Regions from separate parts of the Bacillus sp. THAF10 genome, predicted to be linked through region 3. Evidence: predicted binding sites of a transcription regulator. Region 3 holds the regulator's gene; each other region holds the start of a gene.
What was found. Region 3 encodes Rex, which represses fermentation and respiration genes when NADH is low (regulators of the CRP and FNR family bind a similar motif). Its sites were predicted from a motif close to TTGTGAAATATTTCACAA; they were not measured.

Region 1: the regulator Rex is predicted to act here: its motif matches at 4,612-4,629, upstream of FIU87_RS10445 (glycosyl transferase).
Region 2: the regulator Rex is predicted to act here: its motif matches at 2,798-2,815, upstream of FIU87_RS10200 (cytochrome ubiquinol oxidase subunit I).

What each region holds. Positions count from the first base shown of each region.
Region 1 is NZ_CP045403.1:2,000,367-2,007,305, reverse strand. Features, by position in the region: gene FIU87_RS10465 (LLM class flavin-dependent oxidoreductase) at 1-126, shown strand, start outside; gene FIU87_RS10460 (penicillin-binding transpeptidase domain-containing protein) at 456-2,396, shown strand; gene FIU87_RS10455 (DUF1871 family protein) at 2,415-2,690, shown strand; gene FIU87_RS10450 (NUDIX hydrolase) at 3,422-3,907, shown strand; gene FIU87_RS21035 (hypothetical protein) at 4,036-4,212, shown strand; gene FIU87_RS10445 (glycosyl transferase) at 4,677-4,892, shown strand; gene FIU87_RS10440 (DUF5662 family protein) at 5,036-5,506, shown strand; gene FIU87_RS10435 (YceI family protein) at 5,883-6,413, opposite strand; gene FIU87_RS10430 (hypothetical protein) at 6,599-6,939, shown strand, end outside.
Region 2 is NZ_CP045403.1:1,946,244-1,953,182, forward strand. Features, by position in the region: gene FIU87_RS10185 (sensor histidine kinase) at 1-511, opposite strand, end outside; gene FIU87_RS10190 (hypothetical protein) at 571-1,209, opposite strand; gene FIU87_RS10195 (tetratricopeptide repeat protein) at 1,348-2,565, opposite strand; gene FIU87_RS10200 (cytochrome ubiquinol oxidase subunit I) at 2,878-4,209, shown strand; gene FIU87_RS10205 (cytochrome d ubiquinol oxidase subunit II) at 4,222-5,235, shown strand; gene FIU87_RS10210 (hypothetical protein) at 5,603-6,145, opposite strand; gene FIU87_RS10215 (tripartite tricarboxylate transporter permease) at 6,219-6,939, opposite strand, start outside.
Region 3 is NZ_CP045403.1:317,420-324,358, forward strand. Features, by position in the region: gene FIU87_RS01760 (hypothetical protein) at 1-297, shown strand, start outside; gene FIU87_RS20855 (hypothetical protein) at 343-516, opposite strand; gene FIU87_RS01765 (ABC-F family ATP-binding cassette domain-containing protein) at 526-2,472, opposite strand; gene FIU87_RS01770 (redox-sensing transcriptional repressor Rex) at 2,823-3,461, shown strand; gene FIU87_RS01775 (twin-arginine translocase TatA/TatE family subunit) at 3,502-3,681, shown strand; gene tatC (twin-arginine translocase subunit TatC) at 3,699-4,454, shown strand; gene FIU87_RS01785 (YdiK family protein) at 4,479-4,679, opposite strand; gene FIU87_RS01790 (CPBP family intramembrane glutamic endopeptidase) at 4,854-5,597, opposite strand; gene groES (co-chaperone GroES) at 6,184-6,471, shown strand; gene groL (chaperonin GroEL) at 6,561-6,939, shown strand, end outside.

The DNA of each region.
Region 1 (6,939 bases), 1.7 Mb from region 3:
GTGAAGCAAAAATTATCCGCAATTCTAGAAGAAACTGAAGCAGATGAAATCATTGTGAATACCCACGTTTTTGATCAAAAAGCTAGACTCCAGTCCTACAGTATTTTGGCAGACACGTGGTTTTAATTCCCGTCCCAACTATGGGATGGGTTTTTTTATTCATAAATCTCTTGTCTAAAAGATTGTTGCTATTCACTAGAAAAATTCGGCATTAGGACTTTTTCCAGTGATGCAACCAATAAAATTGCCATTTTTCAATGAATAGAACACGGCAGCAACGCTCATTGCTTGCATCATATCTATACGCAGTAGCCACAAAGTTTGCGAAACAACCATTAATAAAGGGGAACCACTAACCTTTGCAAATCATCTGATTGATAGAAGCATTTTCCTTTTCCACCTCTGGAAATTCATGTATGCTTAAATTAACAATGATTTAGGGATGGGGGTCCTTTATGAAAAGACTATTATTTATCTTTACTGCTCTAGCAATTCTATCAGGCTGTCAAAAAGAACCTGTTAATCCTTACGATGTCCTAAACAAATACATAACATCATGGACGGAAAAAGATTATGAAAAGATGCATCAAGAATTTTTGCAACCTTCTGATAAAGAACAAGTGTCACTAAAACTTTTTAAAGAGAAGCATCTTGAGGTTTATGATTTCTTTCAAATGGAGAACTTAACAATCGAAATACTAGATAAAGAAATATTATGGGAGGAAAAAGAATCGGTGACGATTCCAGCTAAAATTTCCTATGATACTTTTGCAAGAAAAGTAGACTATGAGGTTGAATTTGTCCTAGCAAAAACAATAGATGAGGAAGAAAATGAACACTGGCATCTCGATTGGGATCCTACCTTTATTTTTCCCGATTATGCACTAACAGATACATTTAAAGTCGCCTATTCACCTGCCCCTAGAGGGGAGATATTTGATAAAGAAGGCCGGTTGCTTGCAGGGGATGAAGAACTAATCCTACTTGGAATTATTCCGGGAAAGTTTGACGCAGAAACAGACCTCACACGACTTGCCGAACATATTAATCTGACAGAAGAGGATATCACCAAGCTATATACAGTAAGCTGGGCTCAACCAGATCAATTAATGGTTATTAAAAAATTTCGAGAAGAGCAAAGAGAGCATGTTCTCGAAATTATCGACTTTGAAAAAGGAATTTGGAATAACAGAGAAGTACAACGGGTATACCCATATGCTGAAGCTACAGCTCATTTAGTTGGTTATATCGATGAGGTTACGGCACAAGACTTGGAAGAAAATGATGAGTATGAAGCTGGTGACAGGGTAGGAAAAGCAGGAATGGAGGCCCTTTATGAAGAACAACTAAAAGGAACAGAAGGAATGCTTGTGACTCAAGTGAAAGAGGACGGAACGGAAAAAACAGTTGCCAGAACAGAGCCTGTCAGGGGAGAGGACATTACGCTCACGATAGATGCCGAGATTCAAGCTAAGTTATATGAGACGATTAAAGATGAAACAGGCCAGGCCACGGTGTATGAACCAAGCACTGGAAAAGTACTAAGTCTTGTAAGTGTCCCTGCATATGATCCCAATAGTGTCACAATAGGTCCACGTAATAATGCAACACTGAATACTTTCCGTTATACCTATTCTCCAGGATCTACAATGAAACTCTTAACAGCCATTATAGGACTAGAAAGCGGAAAGCTAGATCCAAATCATCAATATGATATACCAAAGAAACAATGGAATATCGGAGGCAGCAACGTTACAAGAGTGTATGAAGATGATAAAAAGGTTGATTTGCGAAGTGGGTTGAACAATTCAGATAATATCTATTTTGCAATGGCAGGGGTGGAAATTGGTGCAGAAACTTTTGAAGAGGGTTTGAGAAAACTCGGGGTTGGGGAAGAACTTCCTTTTGCATATCCAATAGAAAGCAATTCACAAATCTCTAACTCAGGCAAATTTAACAGTAATGTCATGTTGGCACATACCGCATATGGACAAGGTGAATTTTTGATAAGTCTTGTTCATCTGGCAAGTATTTATGGGGGTATAGTGAATGACGGGACCATGATGAAGCCGTTATTATTGAAAGAAGAGGAGTCAAGCGTATGGAAGGAAATCGCTTCATCCGATACAGCAGCTTTACTTAAAGGACTTTTACGGCAAACGGTTACAGAAGGAAAGTCGAGCGTTGCTAATCTACCTGGCAGAGAAATTGCAGGTAAAACCGGAACGGCTGAAATAGATAAAACAAAAGGTATGGAAAACGGCCTTTGGATTTCTTACGATCAAAAGAATCCAACACTCTTAACCGCCATGCTAATAGAGGATGTGCTTGAAAAAGGCGGAAGCAAACACACAATAGAGCTGACAAACAAATTTTATGGTGCACTATCAAATTAACTCAGGTGGGTGTTAAGGATGAATCAGTCACAAAATCCGCTAATATTAAGCAATTATGAGATTGTAAAAAAGGTGATTAATGATTGGGATCCCATGGACCTTCTTGCATTAGGCGGTGCTGAGGATGAATATTCCCTCGAAATCAAGAAGATTTATAAAGCCTTACGATATTGTGATGAATTGGAGAATTTAGCGGTACAAATAAAAAAGGTCATGGATGCTTCCTATTCCACTGACCTTGCTCCTATTGTGTGTTTGCAAGTGGCAGATATCATTTGGGAAGAATTACGGTAACTATCTACAACAAGCCTATTTTTCGAGTAGGGGTTGGGTTTTGGAATAGATACCATTACTAATAAAGCAGGGATAATTCACATAGGAATTATCCCTGCTTTATGTGTTGGTATAACAATGTTTTCAATCAATTATGTGGCAATTAACACTGCAAACAGCATTTCCATTAGCAAGCGTAAATTATTTATTGCACAGCAAAAAATGAGGTGCTATATAGGGGGTTACATGACTTGTCAAATCGCAAGTGTTCCTGCCAACTTATGTGATATAATTGAAAATAATGGATATTTCATTAAGGGCCGGATTGTAGAACTAGCAACACATAATATTTGTTTTTAAGGAGGGAGTCATTAATGCCATATTTTGAAAGGGTTAAATGGTTGTCAAAAATTTTATTTGGTATAAGTGGTATGTTTATTTTTCTTATCATCATCAGCTAAATGAACCACCCATACGAAGATAATAACGCTAATTTATATCGATTGGTGTTCATAATTTTTTCAATATTCAGCCTAATGCTTGCTATTATACTAAAATATATTATTAAGGATGCTAAGGAGTATATTGATAGGGCTATAAATTTTAGAAGCAAAAAAAATCATTCAAACTAATGAAAATTTTCACTAGAATTGCCGTTAATTGGGAGCAATTGCAGCAAAGCGGGTCGCTTCTTACTTAAGAATGGGGCAGGATTTTGGAAGAAAAACATATTATAAATGAGGTGATTTATAATGCAAATGCCAGTACATATTGTGGCTGCGGGGGGCTTTGTTGAAAATGGTAAAGGTGAAATATTATTAGTTAAAACCCGTAGAGATGGTCACTGGGTATTTCCAGGAGGTCAAGTGGAGGTAGGTGAAAATTTAATAGATGGGGTAATAAGAGAAGTTAAAGAAGAAAGCGGGATTGATGTTAAAGTATCTCATTTGGTAGGGGTTTTCTCTAATACGGGCACATATGAAGGACATAGCGGGGTAAAGATAGTACCTACAAAAGTGATGTTTGATTTTGTATGTGAACCTATAGGTGGGGAATTGACAACATCTGATGAAACAGCAGAAAGTCGCTGGGTTAGTAAAGAGCAAGTCCTTAATATGGTCTCAGCTCCTGCACTGCGTACACGCTATCAATCATATTTAGACTTTAACGGAAGTGTCCATTATATGGACTATAAAACTAAGCCAGAGTTTGAATTGAAATTTAAGAGAAATATATAAGAAAATTGAGCTAAATGATTACATTATTTATACTCCAGTATGCAACAAACTGGAGCGTTTGTTGCAAAACGGCTCACTCCTTACATAAGTATTGGAAGGTTGTTTAAAATAGGCGGGAGGGGAAATAGGTGAAAATAAACTCATATCTTATTCAATTAGCAGTTACTATAATAGCTATTTTTGGAGGAACTTTTACTATTCGTTATTTCAGAACTGGTGAACTTCTATTAGACCAAATTATTGGTGCTTCAGTTGGTGTAATACTCCTAATTACATCATGGATATGGAGAAAAATGAACAGATAGAGATACTAAACAAACTGGAGCAAGTATCTATATTTGCTTCTTAATTGGTTTAGGGATAGGTTTATTCTTTCTAATGTTTGGTGGATTGTTCTTATATTTAATAAGAAAGATGATCCAAAATCTTTAAGGCTAATTTCTCTTTTATCTTTTGAAGGTGGAGCAATACTGTTAGGTTTCTTTATTATTCTTATGACTATCCTTCCCTATCTTGGGAACTGGAACGCGCGAAAGTGATTTTTTCAATTAAATAGGAGCAATTGTAGCATAGTAGATTGCTCCTGAGGAAGGGGGATTATGATAGGAATGAAAGGTCAGCACGTTTTAATTACAGAGCGAGCTTATATTCACTAAGGTAAGCTTCTTTTTTTATGGAAAATTTTTCTTGAGTAAATGCCTAATATTTGAAATAATTGGCATTAAGGAGTAGGGACGAACAATTAAATTTGTAAAAAGGGGAATGATTGATGAATAAACAAGCAATGTTATTTTTTATTTTAGGGATTATTATTTTAGTAATTAGTTCTCCTCTTGGGTACAGCCTAGTTAAAATCGTGTATCGAAACCAGAATTTAACTGGAGAATTTGTACCTCTTCTAAATGGATTTATACATTCATTAATGTTAATTGGTATTTTGGTGTTTAGTATTGGAGTAGTTACTATATTAAAAGAAAAAAATTAATAGCATTACTATCTAAAGCAAAAGTTGAAGAATAGGCTGCCATTTCATTTAGATCTTATCTTGTATTAAACTAAAATAGAAGAAATAAAAATATTTAAATAGAAAATAAATCTAACATTTAACGGATAAATGGGGGGCTTTTTATGTTAAAGGCTAGTTGGAAGTACTTCCTTTATATCCTTGACCATAAGCTAAACGTGCTTATTGAATGCTGGAAAGAAGGATTATACATACAAGGCATTATTCATGATTGGTCAAAATTTTCACCAAAAGAATTTTTTCCGTATGCAAAGAAATTTTTTTATGATGGAGAAAAAAGTGCTGATGATGAATTGAAATGGAGATATGCCTGGCTGCACCATCAACATAAAAATAAGCATCATTGGGAATATTGGGTTGTTGATTCGAATAATAATCAGGCTTTGCCTATGCCCAGAAAATATCTCATCGAAATGGTATGTGATTGGCGTTCGTTTTCAAGGAAATGGGGAAGAAAAGTCAAAGATTCCACCTTAGATCTTACCAATAAGATTGTTTTACACCCTGATACGAAAAAAGAACTAGAGGGTATTACTAGAAATATAAGAGAAACTGGAAGCAAAAATATTTGCTAAATTGTCTATATGATTTTCCGTTATCGAGCGCAATCCTAGAATAAGAGACTTGCGCTCATTTAGCATTTTTATGGCCAGATTCTTGAATGACGGGCTGAAAGTATAAGATGGTAAAGCGGTTAGGCACCTTTATGCTTGTAAGAAAACGAAGACATTTTGATACTTCAGCATTTTCCTTTTTGGTGAATGGAGTATTTAAATCTGCAATAGGAACTGGAACGTACAAAAGGGGTTACTTCCATTTACTAGGAGTTTTAACGGAATAACAAGTTAAAAAATCGTAAAAACCCAGAGCCATTAAGTCTGGGTTTTTTGCTGTTAAATACAGTGTTTTTAGCACTGTTTTTCTTTTCTCTCCTTAAACGGAACAGGTTTTTTACGCTTTAGCTGCTTGCAATTGTAAAGAAATTTTGATTTGGTCTCCAACAAGTACGCCACCAGCTTCTAGCGGAGCATTCCAAGTGAGACCGTAATCACTACGTTTAATTTTTCCTTCTACTGAAAAACCTGCTTTCTCATTTCCCCAAGGGTCCTGACCAGACCCTTCAAACGTAACTGAAAAAGTCTCAGATTTTGTCGTTCCTCGCAGCGTTAAGTTACCTGTAACTTCATACTCGTTTTCATCTGCTTTTACAATGTTTGTCGCGACGAACGTCATTTTCGGATGATTATCTACATCAAAGAAATCCGCTGAACGAAGGTGAGCATCACGATCACTGCTTCGAGTATCAATACTTGCTACATCTATTACAAATTCAATCTCAGCATCTGTTAAATTTGTTGGATCTGCTACAACTTTTGCCTCATATTCCTGAAACCCACCCTTTACGGTAGCGAACATCATGTGTTTAACTGCGAAATCTACTGAACTATGAGATTTGTCAATATTCCAAACTGTTTTTGCCATTAACTATTCCTCCTCATTTACTTTTAATTAAATTATCTTTACTTCAAGATTTATAACTTCAAGATAAATTATATGTAGGAAACCATTAATTGTCAACAACTTTCGAAAAATATTATCATGTGCAAGTCCCTAATATTAAAATTGAATGTTTTTTCATTTTAAGTAATAAAGTATAGGGAGGAAATATGAGTGGGAAAGGAGTGTTCCGTTTGCCCTCATGGATAATACGTGGCAATAGAGTACAGATTACAACTGGAATAATAAAGATGCACCTAGAATTGTATGAACACCTCCATGTCACCCAATTAGAGATAGGAGATAAAATTTACTATGCTGATCAAGAAGGAATAGAATACATTTGCAAGCTAACTAGTAGCACTCACGAGGAATGTATCACGCTAACAATGGAAATTGTTGAATATGGCAAACTGCTAACCTTAAAGAATTTACGTAAAATATGGGGATTAAAAAATCTAGATTTATTCAGATTGGAAAACATTAAGGTTCAGCCCCTAACAATGGAAGA
Region 2 (6,939 bases), 1.6 Mb from region 3:
TTCGCTTATTTGCCACATCGAGTTGTGCCTCCAGTTGATCTTGTTTTCGTTTATTATAAAGGTTAAACGGAAGCAGGATGACAGCAATCCATATAATCACGACAAACGGTATTTGAGTTAAAAATAACTCGTCTCTTATAATAAAGTTGATGTTAATTGCCACAGTTGTTGCGATTAAATGAATAATGTAAAGCACGATAAAGGCAATTTTATTTCGTATTTTGCCATTGTAAAATGCAATATAAAAAGCAAAATAGATGAAATGAAACAAAATCGTCATGGTGATGGATATGGCAATTAGAATGCATGTCCATAAATACACCGGCCATTTTTTAGAAAGAAATGCTAAACGGTATGTAAGAAAGAAAATAATCGTTAAAATAATCCCAACAATGATTTCTGGAGTAGATGATGATTGAAAAATAAAATAAAAGGGGAGGATGCTGAAAACACTCCATATATAAGGAGAAATACCTGACCCCTTTTGGAAAATGGTAAATCTTTTTTTCATGTAAAAGCCCTCATTCTCTTCAAAAATTCTCTTAAGGTCATTTTATCATATTAACCAATTTAAATTGTCCATTGATCATGGATAATACCAACCACATACCACTTGCCATCCAACTGCTCCACGACAACACGAAGGCTTCTCCAATCCAATCCTTCATATTTTGGATCAATTCCTGAAAAATGAAACTCAATCACAATAGCATCAGGGTAGAATTCTTGTGCATTATCCAAGCTATTTCCTTGCCCTATGCGCTTGTTGGTCGATACCTCCTCTGGTTGAGCAAAATCTACATCATAAACAAACTTCTCATAATAATCTTGAAAGGTAAGATTAATCGGATCTCCTGACCCATCAAACTCTCCCCACGTATAGACCGTCTGATCTTGCCAAATTGTTTTTATTTGCTCCCCAGTAAAAGTTTGGTCAGATTCTTCCCTGATATATGCATAAGGAGTAAATCGGACTCCTTTCACTGGATGGACCACCTCACTTAATGTGGAGAAATCTTTATCTCTGAGTAAGGTAGCAACAGATAAGGCAAATTCATCTGCTTTTATTTCCTCTTGTTCTTCCTCTTCATCAGTGTGTCCATTTTCTACTGGAGTGGGGTCTTCCACTGCTTCTCCTTTTTCAAATAATGCACACCCAAATAAGGATAAAATTAAGCAAATGAAAATCGTTAGCTTTAAGTACCTCATACTCCTTCCCCCTTCGGATTAGTTTTACAAAATACTTTGCTATTCTCTATTGTATTATCACTTTGAGCATGAAAGAAGCAGGTTTTGGATATTCAAAAGAAACAAACCCGCTTATTCTTAGCGGGTTTTGGTAGGAAGTTAAGATAATTTTTCTTTCAAGCTTTCTAAGCTTTCTTGATAATACTCACTTGCAAGCTTGTACTGGCAATTGTCATAATAATATTTTGCGAGCATTTCCGTATATTTGACATTAAATCGTTTGTTTCCTGCTTTCTCAAAATAAGGTAACACTTGATCCTTAATATAAGATTCTATTTCCGGATTTTTATCAATTTTATAGATATGGGTGGTGAAATGAATGATATGCTCTTGGTTGTTGTCGCGTTTTGCTAATAGCAATCCCTGCTCTGCCCATTCTCTGGAAAATTCAAATTGGTTTAGGTTAATATATTCAAAAACAAGACCTAGAATAGAATAGACACTTCTACTATCCTGATTCTTAAGTTTGAGAGACTCTAAATAATAGTGAATAGCTTCTTCAGATTGTTGCAAACGAGATTTAATAGAGCCGAGGTTATTTAATGCCATTGATTCCAAATAGTTGTCCTTGATGGTCTCTCCAATATTTTTTGCGGACAGGAAATGTTTTTCTGCCATTTTATAGCGCTTGCAAAAATTGTTGTTAATTCCTAAAATGATGTGACATTCAGCGGAGCGGGTTTGATTGTAATTACTTTGATAGATGGTCAAGGCTTTCTCAGCGTAATAAATGGATTCAAATACTTCATTTGTTTTAATCTTTGTTAATGCAACTTGATAAAACAACTCCGCTCGATCATCATCTGCAAGCATTGGAAGAGCATCAGACAATGTCATTGCATTACTAAGAGCGAGCGTTGATTGAAGAAAATTGTCTGTACGATAATAATAAATACCTAAAGTTTTGTAATGAATATATTCTAAGGTGGGGTTTAAGCTCGTGGGTAACATATTAATTTGATTAAAAATAGGCTTATAAAGCTTCTTATCTTGAATCATTAAATAATATTTTAGTTTTACAATCAGATAAAGAAGTAGCTCTTCGTGTGTTATTTTATCTTCGCTTAATTCAAACTCATCATGAAGGTAATTAAATTTGTCTCTTGCCTGAATTTTATTCTGAGCAACAGTTAAGTCATATAAATTATATAGTAGTTCTTCTAGAGGAGATTTTATATTTCTGGCAGTTCGAATTTTTTGATTTTCATCCTTGTGTGCAGTGAGTTCGTCGGTGCAAAGAATTCCGTAATCGAGGCTGTAATGGAGAGGTGTTTTTTTTCTTGCAAGGCTATGAAAATGGTTATTTACAATACGCATCGATAAACCCCCTTTTGTGTGAATTATAAGAATATTTTACCACCTTATTCCACATTTTTGTACATTTTTCTAGTAAAATAGCTAATTTTATGTATAATTTTCTACTACACCTTCTCCGTCACAATTTAGCCCCATCTTCGCCATAAAGATGTCAAAAACAACTGCCGCTTCCCTGTTTTTCTTTTAAATAATAGGGAATATACTAGTAATAAGAGTCAGCGCAGACTTAATATTGTGAAATACTGAGCAAACTATTGTATAATGTAATGGAACACAGAGTTTCGATTGAGCTACACAAAGGAGTGAAGATGGATGTTTGAATATGATCCGGTGTTGTACAGCAGAATTCTTACCGGAATAACGTTGGCAGTACATGTAATTTTTGCAACTATCGGTGTTGGTGTGCCTCTTATGATTGCCTTAGCCGAATGGATGGGGATTAAACGTAAGGATGAGCACTATCGTTTGCTTGCAAGAAGGTGGGCAAGGGGTTTTGTTATTACAGTGGCTATTGGGGTAGTGACTGGTACAGCCATTGGTCTTCAGCTAAGCTTACTTTGGCCAAATTTTATGCAGCTTGCAGGCCATGTCATTAGTTTACCTCTATTTATGGAGACATTTGCATTTTTCTTTGAAGCTATTTTTCTTGGAATCTATCTTTATACATGGGATCGTTTTAAAAAGAAAATCTATCATTTTCTCTTGTTGATTCCAGTAGCGCTTGGAGCTACTGCATCAGGCTTTTTCATCACCACGGTAAACGGATTTATGAATGCTCCTCGAGGCTTTGATATAGAAAATGGTGTTTTGACAAATATTCGCCCTTTAGAGGCAATGTTTAATCCTGCTACACCAACAAAAGTAGCACATGTTCTTTCTTCTGCTTACTTAACGTCTGCTTTTGTGCTAGCAGCCATTGCCGCATTTGCGATTTTAAGAGGGAAAGACCATGTGTATCATAAAAAGGCACTGCATCTTACCATGACTGCAGCAGCAATTTTTGCGATATCAACCGCTATTATTGGAGATTTCTCCGGTAAATACCTAGCTGAGTATCAGCCAGAAAAGCTAGCAGCAGCAGAATGGCATTTTGAAACGACAACAGAAGCTCCATTGATTGTAGGTGGAATTCTAGATGAAGAAAATAGAGTGAAATATGCTTTAGAGATACCATATGCATTAAGTATACTTGCACACGGTGATCCAGGTGCAGAGGTTATTGGACTGGAGGAATTCCCAGAAGAAGAATTACCACCACTAGTTGTTCATTATTTCTTTGACCTTATGGTGGGAATCGGGATGTTTCTGGCGTTCATTTCTATTCTTTATGTGCTGATTGCTAAAGTACGGAAATGGAATCAATGGAACAAACCATTGCTTTGGGCAATTTTAGCAGGTGGTCCCCTCTCTCTCCTTGCCATTGAGATGGGTTGGTTCTTTGCAGAATTAGGGAGACAGCCATGGTTACTCGTGGGTTATATGACAGTAGAACAAGGTGCGACCACATCAGATCATGTGGATTTAATGATCGTCTTGTTTGTGCTACTCTATCTAGTACTTCTCTCTACATGTACCACTGTTTTACGAAAAATGTTCAAAAATAACCCGGTGGAGAAAGAGCTCCAAGATAGAGGGATGGAATGAGGAGGATAACAAATGAGCTATGAAGTAATTGGAATCACGGTGCTTTGGACATTTCTATATGGTTATTTGATTGTCGCTTCCATCGACTTTGGCGCCGGGTTTTTTAGTTTTTATTCGAGATTGACAAAAAAGGATCATCTTATTGACAAAATTATCGTTCGTTACCTTTCCCCAGTTTGGGAGGTCACGAACGTGTTCTTAGTGTTTTTCTTTATTGGGATAGTTGGGTTCTTCCCTTCTACTGCCTATTACTATGGAACAACACTACTTGTTCCTGGAAGCATTGCAATCGTTTTACTCGCCATACGTGGTTCTTATTACGCGTTTCATCATTACGGTGAAAAAGGAAGTCTTGCTTACCAAGCGTTATACGGCGCAACTGGTCTTTTAATACCAGCTTCTTTGTCTGTTGTTTTGACTATTTCAGAGGGTGGCTACATCTATAAATACGAGGACTCTGTGTGGCTTGACTATCACGCATTGTTTACCAGCTTTTACTCATGGGCAGTTGTTCTATTAGCCATTGTTAGTGTGCTTTACATCTCAGCATTTTTCCTAGCTTTTTATGCAAATGTTGCTCGTGATGAAAAAGCCTTTGAAGTACTTAGAAAATATGCTTTGAACTGGAGTTTGCCAACTATTCTTGCAAGTGTATTAGTATTTTTCGCAGTCAGTGACCATAATGCTATTCACTTTGAACGTATGCTAGGCCACTCCTGGTTGTTCAGTCTCTCCTTTCTCTTTTTCCTTGGCGCCGTTTATCTGATGTGGAAAAAGAGAAATCTTGGCATAGCATTTATACTCGTGATGCTGCAATTTGCAACAGCATTTTACGGGTATGGAGCTTCTCACATGCCTTACCTGTTATATCCTTACTTAACAATTTATGATGGATTTACGAACGAATCGATGGCAATTGCTTTAATTACGGCATTCATTGCGGGACTTTTCCTACTTATTCCATCGTTGTATCTGTTAATGCGTTTGTTCTTGTTTGATAACAAATACGTGCAAGGAAAAAAATAAGGAGGCAAAATTATGGAGCATTTTTTAATCATGTATGCATCCCCCCTCATCGTTGTTGCTGGAATTACAGTATTATTCCTTTGGGGAGCTATGGGGAAAGAAAAGTATAAATAAACAAAATAAAAGCTGTCTGAAAGTCAGAAAACGTTGACTTTTAGACAGCTTTTTTTGGAACGGCTGGGAGGCCACTGGTAATCTCCGCAAAATGGTTCCACATCCCAGGGGCGATGCAGGAGCATCCTCGGGCTATTGCCTTGCTGGGTTCTCCTGTTAATCGCTTCATTTGCGAAAATAGTCTCCGCCTTTTGCTCCAATCACCCATTTGTAACTTTTTTTGAATCATGCTTCCGACATATCAGGAGTTTTTTTATAAATCTTTTCTAGTATATGGAAAGCCATAAATTTTCTTTAGTTGTAAGAGGTTGGAGTTGAAGTCTTCGACACTAGCTGGTCGCTTTATCGAGGTGGTTTCTCCATCTTTAAAATGAAATTCGAAATAATCTTGATCCTCTTCATTATCAATGGTCAAATAGACTTTTTCTACATCCTGCCAGCCATATTTTTTTTCTTGTGATAAGCCAGATGTTCTCCAAGCAACCCCCTCTTCCCCAACTAAAACATAACTCATGGAGGCAAACGCCATAATCCCAAGTGCCAACACAATACCTAAAGACATGAAAAGTACTTTTTTATGGTAATACAGATAAGAAAATATAGACGCAAATAGAAGAAGCACACAACCAATCGTGTATAAGATATAGACATTTTTCGGCGTTTTCAATACCCATACATTGGCATCATCATATAAAATCCCTTGAACAATAAAAGGTACCACCCAAACAATTATCGGCGCAATTATCAATATGGCAATGGCAAGTCCAATAAAATTATGCTTTTTTTCTCTGATCATCCTGTATTCCCCCTTTGATACTATTACGAACAAAGAGGGAGAGGGTTTCATTTTTTTGTATTAATTTACTATTTTATACATTTATGTTGTTGTTTTTTGGTCCAACAGTGGTTTTTCTTTTTATCAAAGGAATAATTAATGAAATAATTGCAATGGCAATTAAAGTGGCTGCGATAGGACGTTGCACAAATACTAGCCAGTTACCATTTGAAATGGTAAGCGATTGTCTCATTGCCTGTTCCATCATGCCACCTAGAATAAATGCAAGAATAAACGGTGCTGCTGGAAAGGAAAAGATCCTCATCAAAAAACCTGCTACTCCAAATAAGAGGAGAATATATAAATCAAAGGTGTTAAAGCTAATGGCATAAACTCCTATTAAACTAAACATAATGACAAGTGAGATAAGTAGTGGTCTAGGAACCTTTAGAACTTTCGCGATATATGGAATAAGTGGTAAATTTAATATTAATAGAAATATATTACCAACATACATACTTGCAATGATTCCCCAAAACACTTCAGGGTTATCTTGTACTAGTAAAGGACCTGGTTGGACCCCTAACACAAGGAATGCACCAAGCAAGACTGCGGTCGTGCCTGACCCTGGAATACCCAAGCTAAGTAGTGGAACAAAAGCTCCTCCAGTTGCCGCATTATTTGCTGTTTCCGGAGCTGCAAGACCTTTAATTGAGCCTTTTCCAAATTCATCAGGATTTTTTGCTATTTTCTTTTCCGTGACGTAAGCAATAAAGGACGCGATTGTTGCCCCAGCACCGGGGAGAACCCCTAGA
Region 3 (6,939 bases):
TATAACCAGATATTGGTGGACAGTGTTATTTGTTTTTTGTTCCTTTCCATCGGATTTGTAATTGGGAGCACTTTTTACCGTCTCGGGCTTGTTGGAGGTTTGAGCACATTAGCTTTATTAGCAATTCTTTTCTTTGTTCCTTACACTAGGGCTGCCATTATGGACTTTATCGTAAACATGGAAGGTGTGAAAGCTGGAGTGAACTTCTTTGCTATCCTCACAATAGCACTTTTTTCCTACCTGCCAAACTGGGGCATGCTTCGAAATGCTTCCACATTACCTAGTGCAACACGATAAAAGCCAAGGGGACGGTTCTATGAAAACCAGAACCGTCCCCCTGTCTTATTTCCTTTTTTGGAAAAACAAATAATAGATACCCAATCCTAGGCCAGCAAGGTTGATGCTGAGCATAACGAAGTAGTAGGCTTGGATGGGTCCTGTTATGAGATAGCTAATGTATCGGATGGTGTTGATGATAATGACAACTAGTAGGATGATCGCAAATGGACGGTTCATACTGTTCTCCTATTCTGAAACAAGTGCTTCCCATTCCTCCATGAAGGAGAGAAGCTTTTCCTGAAGCTCTTCGTTTTCGGTATTTAAAGCTAGCACCTGTTCATGGTCTTGATACACTTCGGGTAAGCATAACTGGCTTTCGTTATACTCCATCTTCTTTTCTAGCTCTTCCATCGCTTTTTCTATTTCTTCTACTCGGCGCTGGCGTTGGCGTTCTTGTTTCTTCAATTCTTTTTCCTGCTCATAGCTAAGCTTTTCCTTCGTGTCAGAAGAGGCAACAGCCTTTGAAGGATTCGCCTTTGCGCTAGCGGCTTCTGTCTCCAATCGCGCAAGCTCCTCGGCTTCTTCTTTCTTTTCGACATAATAATCATAGTCGCCTAAATATTCATTGGCTCCATCTGTACTTAATTCATAGACCTTGGTTGCAAGACGGTTAATAAAATAACGATCATGCGAGACAAATAGAATCGTACCAGGAAAATCAATTAAGGCGTTTTCTAAAATTTCTTTGCTGTCTAAATCCAAATGGTTGGTAGGCTCATCCAGTATGAGCACATTGGAGCGCTCCATCATCAATTTCGACAGCGCAAGCCGTGCCTTTTCCCCACCGCTCAAAGTGGACACTGGCTTTAACACATCATCTCCTGAAAAAAGAAAGTTACCGAGCACGGTACGGATTTCTTTTTCCACCTTGTTTGGATATTGATCCCAAAGCTCTGCTAGCACGGTTTTATTGGAGGTCAGGTCTGCTTGCTGCTGGTCATAATAACTGATGCTCACATTGGCACCAAAACCATACTCGCCAGCAAGTGGCTTTAACTTCCCGACAAGTGTTTTTAATAAGGTCGACTTTCCAATTCCGTTCGGACCAACAAGTGCGACACTATCCCCGCGTGATAGGCTCATCGCCACATGTCGAAAAATAGGGGTCGCATCATAAGAAACAGCTAAATCTTTTATTTTTAAAACATCATTTCCACTTTGTCTATCAATATCAAACATAATCGAAGCGGATTTTTCGTCTCCTTTTGGACGCTCCATAACTTCCATCTTTTCGAGCTGCTTTCGGCGGCTTTGGGCCCTTTTCGTGGTGGAAGCTCTCGCTAAATTACGGGCCACAAAATCCTGCAGCTTCGCAATCTCATCCTGCTGCTTTTCAAAGGACTTCATATCCCGTTCATACTGCTCTGCTTTTAGCTCTAAATACTTGCTATAGTTTCCGATGAATTTCGTTGATTTTTTTCTAGAAATCTCATAAACGGTTGTCACCACTTTGTCCAAGAAGTAGCGATCATGCGAAACAATCAGCAACGCACCTGGGTAGCCCTGCAGGTAGCTTTCGAGCCAAGAAAGCGTGTCGATGTCAAGGTGGTTGGTTGGCTCATCCAAAATCAACAGATCTGGCTTTGTTAATAGAAGCTTTGCAAGCGCAAGACGAGTGCGCTGCCCACCACTCAATGTCTCAATCGGCGTGTCATAATCAAATTCTGAAAAACGTAACCCATGCAAAACAGAGCGGATGTCTGCTTCATATTGAAAGCCCCCACGCTGCTTAAAGGACTCCTGCACCTCGTCATACTCCTTCAGCACACGTACATAGCGGGCCTGATCATCAAAATAAGCAGGGTCCCCCATATTTGCCTCAAGCTCGCGCATCTTGCCTTCAAGCTCACGAAGCTCCGTAAACACCGTCAGCATTTCATCCCAAATCGAGCGCTCCGTCTGCAAGCCCGTATCCTGAGCTAAATAGCCAATGGAGACTCCTTTTGGTTTAATAAGCTCCCCTGAATCAAAGGAAAGCTGATTGGATATGATTTTAAGTAGAGTAGATTTACCGGCCCCATTGCGTCCAACCAAGGCAATTCTATCTTTCGATTGTACTTCTAGTTTTATATTCGATAAAATAAGGTCAGCACCGAAATATTTCGATAGCTGATTTACTTGTAAAATAATCATCCTTTTCACCTCAAGCAATTCTAAGATAAGTTTATCCTTCTTCTTAGTTAACATCAAGATATTGGGGTTTTTATGAAAAGGCTCTGTTCAAACTACGTTGTTGATTTCTGCAAATGACTCCGCGTCCGCGGGGCGATGCAGGAACCTCCTCGGGCTATCGCCCTGTGGGGTCTCCTGTCAATCCCTTCATTCCCGCAGGAGTCTCCGCCTTTGCTACAATCAACAACTAGAAACTTCATATAAAAGTATAATCACTTTTAACAAAGTCTAAAAAGATAGAAATGTAATCGTTTTCGTAACGTGATAGAATAGAATTAAGAGCAAACGTGTCGTACAAATGGGGGAGTAATATGAATAACGAACAATGGAAAATACCACAGGCAACAGCAAAAAGACTGCCTCTTTATTACCGTTTTATTCAAAATTTGCATGCTTCAGGAAAACAACGAGTTTCCTCGGCAGAGCTTAGTGAAGCAGTAAAGGTCGATTCGGCAACCATCCGCAGAGACTTCAGTTATTTTGGCGCTCTTGGAAAAAAAGGCTATGGCTATAATGTTCAATATTTGTTAACTTTTTTCAGGAAAACGCTCGACCAAGACGAATTAACATATGTTACTCTAATAGGTGTAGGTAATTTAGGAACCGCCTTCCTACATTATAATTTTATGAAAAACAATAATACGAAAATAGTGACGGCCTTCGATGTGGACGAGTCCAAAATCGGCTCGGAGATCGGTGGGGTCCCTGTTTATCATTTAGACGATATGGAAGTACACTTGCCAGACAATGTGACGGTAGCCATCTTGACGGTTCCGGCTCCTGTTGCGCAGCCTATTGCGGATAGACTTGTAAAAAAGGGCGTAAAGGGCATACTGAACTTTACACCAGCACGTATCAATGTACCGGAAAACATTCGCATCCATCACATCGATTTAGCGGTGGAACTCCAATCATTGGTATATTTTCTCAAGCACTATCCAAGCGAGTAAAAAAGTTGTAGAATAAGAATATTTCGAGGAGGTGTCAAAAATGGGTTCATTAGGAATGGGAAGCCTCTTACTTATTGTATTTGTAGCACTATTAATCTTCGGACCAAGCAAGTTACCACAGCTAGGGAAAGCTGCCGGGAATACGTTGCGTGAATTCAAGAACGCGACAAAAGGATTGGCCGATGACGACGATAAAGAGAAAAAAGAAGAAACGAAGTAATGTAAGGATGAACATATATGCCAGATAGAGAAATGTCGGTTTATGACCATATAGGTGAGCTTCGAAAAAGAATCATCCTGGTGGTATCCTTCTTTTTCGTGTCGGCCATCGGTGGCTTCTTACTCGCCGAACCGATTATCGTATACTTACAAAACACCAACGAAGCGAAAGAGCTGACGATGAATGCCTTTCGCATGACAGATCCCATCAAAATCTTCATGCAATTTGCCTTTATCATCGCCTTTATCATCACGTTTCCGGTGACCCTTTTTCAGCTCTGGAGCTTCATCAGTCCAGGACTATACGAAAAAGAGCGCCGTGTAACCTTAAGTTATATCCCTATTTCCATCATCCTGTTTATAAGTGGACTAGCTTTTTCATACTTTATCCTCTTTCCATTTGTTGTCGACTTTATGGGAAGACTGGCAGACCGCTTAGACATTAATCAGGTTATTGGAATTAATGAATACTTTCAATTCTTGTTTCAGCTCACCCTTCCATTTGGGCTGCTGTTTCAAATGCCAGTCATTGTGATGTTCTTAACAAGACTTGGCCTGATCACACCTGACTTGCTCGTACGAATCCGTAAATTCGCTTATTTCGCTCTATTGGTCATTGGCGGACTGATTACACCACCAGAATTAATCTCTCATCTGATGGTCACAGTCCCGCTCTTTGTTCTATATGAAATAAGCATCGTCATCTCGCGTACGGCTTACCGAAAAGCAAAGAAAGCAGAAGCATTAATGGAACAGGAATTAAATCAAAAATAGGCTCGCACCCTAAGAGGTGTGAGCCTATTTTCTTTGGATCTCTTTTATTTTTTTATGAAGCAAGTATGAGCGGATCGCCACTCCAAAATCAAACGTGGCAATCAGCATTAACAAAATCGTGTGCCACTCCCAAATGCTTTCCCCTAATGAGGCAATCGCGAGGTACAAAAACAAGGACCCCATGATCGAATAAAAGAAAACCATGCGTAACGGTGTAATTTTCATCAAATAATCCTCCAAGTCTTAAAAAAGCTCTTTTCTCAGAGATTGTTGCATCTAACAAAGAAAAAGTCGGCTTTAAGACTTTTTCTAATATTTACGCGAAGAAAAATTGCTTCAACATTATATATTCCTCCACGAAAAGAGCCCGACAGTAACGTTGATTACGGGTAACATAGCCTAAAAAAAGAACGAAATAAACTGCGGAAGATTGTTTTGCATCTCTTCCATCCGCTGCATGTACCGTTCAATGTCCTCCCGGAACACAAATTGTACGATTACTACAAACGAGTTCATTCCCACATGGGCAATAATCGGCACAATAATCCGTTTTGTTTTTACATATAAAAATGCAAAAATCCCGCCCATCACAAAATAGATAAGTAAATGCTTAAAGTCTTGATGGACAAGGGCAAATAGGAGGGAGCTGACAACCAACCCTGCAGCAAAATTGAAGCGCTTATAGATGGCGCCGAAAATGATCTTCCGAAAGATGATCTCCTCCATAATTGGCCCAGCCACGGCTACTGCAAAAATCATTAACGGGAACGCTGACACAAACCCCATGATTTGTTGTGTATTTTGTGAGCCTGGCTCAATCCCAAACAGCTGCTGCTGAACCATCGCCGCAACCGCTTGACCAATCAGCGCGATTGGAAAACCAAGCATGGACCAAAGAACCGTAATCGACAACGAAACCGGTTCGCCGCGAAAATCCTCTTGTTTCCATTCTTTCCGCAGCATCCAGCAAATAATAATAGCAGCTAAGGTAAAACTGATAAAGGCCCAGAGTCCTATCAAATATGGAATTCTGTTTTCCATCCCTTCACCAATACCAAGCCACAGAAGCAGCGGAACTCCCCCAGCTATGGACAGCTGCATAACTACATATACGATAATGACATACCAATACTTTTTCGTCATAACGAGCTCCTCTTGTGCAATATTCACTTTCCGTATTGTACCATACAATATATATGTCCCTATAATGATAAGGTTTCCTATATTATTGATTTCTTGCGTGTGGGTTTTGATTGAGTTTGGATTTCGTGGGAGGGTGATGAAATTAATGGAGGGGGTTTGGGACATAATTAATCCACTTTTCGATTTATTAAGCGACTTTCACCCATAATTAATCCAACTTCCAATTAATTAAGCCATTTGAAGCAACATAAAGGCCATTCGACACCTGACAACAAATTTCGCAACCACTCCCCCTTGTCATGAAGTAGTTTCTCGCTGTTGATTGGAGCAAGGGCGTAGACTCCCCCGGGATTGAAGCGATAGACTGGAGACCCCGCGGACGCGGAGCCATTTGAGGAAATCAACAGCGGCATTTAACAGTACTTTTATGAAAAATGTAAAGGATTCCAAAGTCGAAAAAATTTTAGATAAAGATACTTGCAAAATGAAAAGAGATTATTTATTATAATAATTGTGTTAGCACTCAAGACGTAAGAGTGCTAATAATAAACCAAACATTACTTATGAAACCAAGGAGGTTGTTTTCATGTTAAAGCCATTAGGTGATCGCATTGTAATTGAGCTTGTTCAATCAGAAGAAAAAACGGCAAGTGGTATCGTATTACCAGACTCTGCGAAAGAAAAACCTCAAGAAGGTAAGGTAGTAGCAGTAGGTTCAGGTCGCGTACTAGAAAGCGGAGAGCGCGTAGCACTTGAAGTTGCAGCTGGCGACAGCGTAATCTTCTCTAAATACGCTGGTACAGAAGTGAAATTCGAAGGCAAAGAACTTCTTATCCTTAAAGAAGCAGACGTACTTGCAGTAGTAGGCAAATAATCAAGGCGTGCGGCTGACAGACCAGCTGGCGCATATTCATAATGAAAAACCAAAAATACATTTAACTTTCCTGAGGAGGTCTATCAATTATGGCAAAAGAGATTAAGTTCAGTGAAGAAGCTCGCCGCTCCATGTTACGCGGTGTAGACAAGTTAGCTGATGCAGTGAAAGTAACATTAGGACCAAAAGGACGCAACGTGGTTCTTGAGAAAAAATTCGGTTCTCCACTTATCACAAATGACGGTGTAACCATCGCAAAAGAAATCGAATTAGAAGATTCTTTTGAAAACATGGGTGCAAAGCTTGTAGCAGAAGTTGCTAGCAAAACAAACGATGTTGCTGGTGACGGTACAACAACTGCAACAGTTCTAGCGCAAGCGATGATCCGCGAAGGCTTAAAGAACGTAACAGCTGGTGCGAACCCAATGGGCGTTCGTAAGGGAATTGAAAAAGCGGTTGCGGTTGCAA